One region of the Polaromonas sp. P3_B1 genome, then DNA from elsewhere that is predicted to be linked to it. Evidence: predicted binding sites of a transcription regulator. Region 1 holds the regulator's gene; the other holds the start of a gene.
The links. The regulator sigma-54, encoded in region 1, starts transcription at its own class of promoters, with help from an activator protein. The targets are predictions, from matches to a motif close to TGGCANGNAANCTGCTTT.
Positions count from the first base shown of each region.

Region 1 (2,188 bases):
AAACGTGCGCGCCGTGCTCGAGTTGCAGCTGGGCGCGAATGGCAAACCCCTGGGCCGCGCCGACATCGAATCGCGCCTGGATGCCCTGCTGCAGGACCTGCGCGTGGACCATTTGCGCAATTCGCCGGCACCGGCGCTGTCGGGCGGCGAACGCCGCCGCGTCGAGATCGCGCGCGCCCTGGCGACCCAGCCGCGCTTCATCCTGCTTGACGAGCCCTTTGCCGGCATCGACCCCATCGCCGTGATCGAAATCCAGCGCATCATCGGCTTCCTGAAGTCGCGCGGCATCGGCGTGCTGATCACCGACCACAACGTGCGCGAAACGCTGGGCATCTGCGACCACGCCTACATCATCAGCGACGGCCATGTGCTGGCCCAGGGCACGCCGTCCGAGATCGTGAACAACGCCGATGTGCGCCGCGTGTACTTGGGCGAGCACTTCAAGATGTAGAGATGGTTTCCCCCTTGTTGTTCATCGCGCTTAACGTGCGGGCTTCCGAGAGTGCCGTCGCCACATTGACACGCCTGCCATCGTCTTTCAAGCGGGGGCCGTGGAACTGGCTTTGCCAGGCCACAGGCGCCGCCCCCTGTAGGGGGGAGGGTGCTACACGAAGTGAGCATCCAACGGGGGGGAGTCCTTGAAACAAGGCCTCTCGCTCCGCGTCTCGCAGCATCTTGCGCTGACGCCCCAGCTGCAGCAGTCGATACGGCTGCTGCAGCTCTCGACGCTGGAGCTGAGCCAGGAGGTCGAGCAGATGCTCGACGAAAACCCGTTTCTCGAGGTGTCGGACGAAACCGCGGTGCGCGAGGAGTTCGGGCTGGAGCATGTCAACACGCCGGTCAGCCAGGACAGCCGCGAGTTTGAATCGGCTGCGGAATCGACGGCCGGCGGCGGTGCGGAAGACGCAGGTATTTCCACGGCCGCTGAAGCCGAGCCCAGCGCGGAGCCCAAGCTCGAGGAAAGCTGGGAAGGCGACGGCACTGTCGAGACCACGCCCGACGACAGCGAATGGGGCAGTGATGCGCCGGCGCGCAAGAACAACAATGAAGAAAGCGATGCCGAGGCCTCCGACCTGGCGGGCGCCCATGAGTCGCTGCAAGACCATCTGCACCGCCAGTCGCTGGGCCTGCGCCTGTCTGAGGAAGACCGCGCGGCCCTGCATTTCCTGATCGAGTCGCTCAACGATGACGGCTACCTCGAAGACAGCCTGGCCTCGCTCGCGGCCGGCCTCGCCGGCGGCGACCTGGAGCAGGCCGAGGACCTCGAGCAGCGCTTTGCCATGGCGCTCAAGCTGCTGCACCACATGGAGCCGGCCGGCGTGGGTGCGCGCAACCTGGCCGAATGCCTGGGCCTGCAATTGCTCGACTGCAAGGACTGCGAAGAGACCCGCGCCGCCATTGCCGTGTGCAAGCATCCGATGGAACTGCTGGCCAAGCGCGACGTCAAGCGCCTGAGCTACCTGTGCGGCTTCACTGAGGCCGCGATCAAGGGGGCGATCGCGGTGATTGGCAGGCTCGACCCCAAGCCCGGGCGCCGCTTCGTGAACGTGGAGCGCAACCTGGTCGTGCCCGACGTCATCGTCGTGAAGTCGGGCCGTGGCTTCAAGGTCACGCTCAACGGCGACGTGATGCCGCGCCTGCGCGTGCACGACATCTACGCCAACGCCCTCAAGCAGCACAAAGGCCAGGACGGCCAGGCGCTGCAGCAGCGCTTGCAGGAGGCGCGCTGGTTCATCAAGAACATCCAGCAGCGCTTTGACACCATCCTGCGCGTGAGCAGCGCCATCGTCGAGCGGCAGAAAAATTTCTTCACGCACGGCGAACTCGCCATGCGCCCGCTGGTGCTGCGCGAGATCGCCGACGAGCTCGGCCTGCACGAATCCACAATTTCGCGCGTGACCACCGCCAAATACATGGGCACGCCCTTCGGCACCTTCGAACTGAAGTATTTCTTCGGCTCCGCCTTGGGCACCGAAACCGGCGGCAACGCCTCCAGCACGGCGGTGCGCGCGCTGATCAAGCAGTTTGTCTCCTCCGAGAGCACCAAAAAACCGCTCAGCGACAACCAGATTTCCGAGATGCTCAAGGAGCAAGGCATCGAATGCGCGCGCCGCACTGTGGCCAAGTACCGCGAGGCCCTGCGCATCGCGCCGGCTAATTTACGCAAATCACTCTAGCCGCGATCAGG
Region 1 covers NZ_JBFUGK010000001.1:141,317-143,504, reverse strand. Annotated here, with positions in the region: gene lptB (LPS export ABC transporter ATP-binding protein) at 1-451, shown strand, start outside; gene AC1DXS_RS00635 (RNA polymerase factor sigma-54) at 639-2,177, shown strand.

Region 2 (2,188 bases), on a different contig from region 1:
CCAACGACAACGACACCAGCCACGTCAAGGATGCCGTCGCGGCCGGCGTATCGGCTTATGTGGTGGCCGGACTTTCGCCGGACCGCATCCGCCCCATCCTCGACGTGGCCATGGCGCGCTTTGAGCACGAGCAGGGCCTGCGAAAGGAACTGGCGCATGCCAAAACCGAGCTGCACGAGCGAAAGGTCATAGACCGGGCCAAAGGCATGCTGATGCAGCGCCAGGGGCTGTCCGAGCAGGCCGCTTACGAAAAACTGCGCAAGGCCGCCATGGACAAAGGCCTGCGCCTGGGCGAGGTGGCGCAGCGCATGCTGGACGCCCTGGACCTGTTGGGCTGATTCGCTGGCCGGGCGGCCTCCAAGCCGGCTCACCCTCAATTGGTGCAACGCACAAATCAGGTGCGCATAGCGGCTTTCATATCCACGTTCGCGGCTCAGCGTGTTGTCGGTCAGCCGTGGAGGCATGCGTGAAAAGCCAGACGTTTTCACGCCCGCTCCCCCTATAGAACAGCTCTGTCGACAAATCCCCCGACTCCCTGGCACGCCTTTTGCTGAGTACCGCCTATTGGTCAAGGATGACCAACCCGGCACAGCACTTCAACGGCGAAGTGTGCTGCCCCAAGGAACAAAGGCGTTCGCACCCTGCATCACGTTCAACGTGTGCCCGGGTCGAGCGCCTTTTTTGTTTTTGCCCATCGTTTTTACTTATCTGGAGCCGACGACATGACTGAACTGCTGAAATCTTCGCTGACACGCCGCACCGTGCTGCAGGCCGCGGCCGTGGGAGCCGTGGGCATCAACCCCGCCCTGCGCGCCGCCGTATATGCCCAGGGCTCGGATGCGCCGGAGAAAAAAGAAGTCAAGATCGGCTTCATTCCGCTGACCGACTGCGCCTCGGTGGTGATGGCCTCGGTGCTGGGCATAGACCAGAAATACGGCGTCAAGATCATCCCGACCAAGGAAGCCAGCTGGGCCGGCGTGCGCGACAAGCTGGTCAACGGTGAACTGGACTTTGCCCACGTGCTCTACGGCCTGGTCTACGGCGTGCACATGGGCACGGCCGGCCCGAAGAAGGACATGGCCGTGCTGATGACACTCAACAACAACGGCCAGGCGATCACGCTGTCCAAGAAGCTCGCCGACAAGGGCGCGGTGGACGGCCCCGGCCTGGCCAAGCTGATGGCCAGCGACAAACGCGAATACACCTTTGCCCAGACCTTTCCCACCGGCACGCACGCCATGTGGCTTTATTACTGGCTGGCCGCCAACGGCATCAACCCGATGAAGGACGCCAAGGTCATCACCGTGCCGCCGCCGCAAATGGTGGCCAACATGCGCGTAGGCAACATGGACGGGTTCTGCGTGGGCGAGCCTTGGGGCCATCGCGCCATCATCGACGGCATCGGCGTGACCGCCGTGACCACCCAGGACGTCTGGAAGGACCACCCTGAAAAGGTGCTGGGCACCACCGCCGATTTCGTCAAGAAATACCCCAACACGGCGCGCGCCGTGACCGCAGCCATTATCGAGGCCGGCAAGTGGATTGACGCCAGCCTCTCCAACAAGAACAAGATGGCCGAGACCGTGGCCGACAAAAGCTACGTCAACACCAGCGTCGACGCCATCAACCAGCGCATCCTGGGCCGCTACCAGAACGGCATGGGCAAGACCTGGGACGACCCCAACTACATGAAGTTCTACAACGACGGTGCGGTGAGCTTCCCTTACCTCTCCGACGGCATGTGGTTCCTCACGCAACACAAGCGCTGGGGCCTGATCAAGGATCACCCCGACTACCTGGGCATCGCCAAGCAGATCAACCACATCGACGTCTACAAGCAGGCCGCTACAGCCGCCAAGGCCAGTGTCCCCAAAGAGCTCATGCGCAGCAGCAAGCTGATGGACGGCACGGTCTGGGACGGCAAGGACCCGAAAAAATACGCCGACAGCTTCAAGGTCCACGCCTAGGCCCGCGCCCCGCCACCCGCCCACCGAACCTTCCACCCCACGCAAAGAGGTCACGCCATGGTCAGTGCCGTATTCCACAGCCCGCTCGAGGCCGCACCCGCGGCCCGCGGCGGCGACAAACCCCGGAGCCGGGATGCCGGTGCCCCTCCATCGGCGCCCGCCCCCCACGACATGACAAATCCCACCACCCCTTCCACCGCAGTGCAGGCGGCCGCCGCAAC
Region 2 covers NZ_JBFUGK010000008.1:6,426-8,613, reverse strand. Annotated here, with positions in the region: gene AC1DXS_RS06435 (ANTAR domain-containing response regulator) at 1-338, shown strand, start outside; gene AC1DXS_RS06430 (CmpA/NrtA family ABC transporter substrate-binding protein) at 723-1,967, shown strand; gene ntrB (nitrate ABC transporter permease) at 2,025-2,188, shown strand, end outside.
Region 2: the regulator sigma-54 is predicted to act here: its motif matches at 537-554, upstream of AC1DXS_RS06430 (CmpA/NrtA family ABC transporter substrate-binding protein).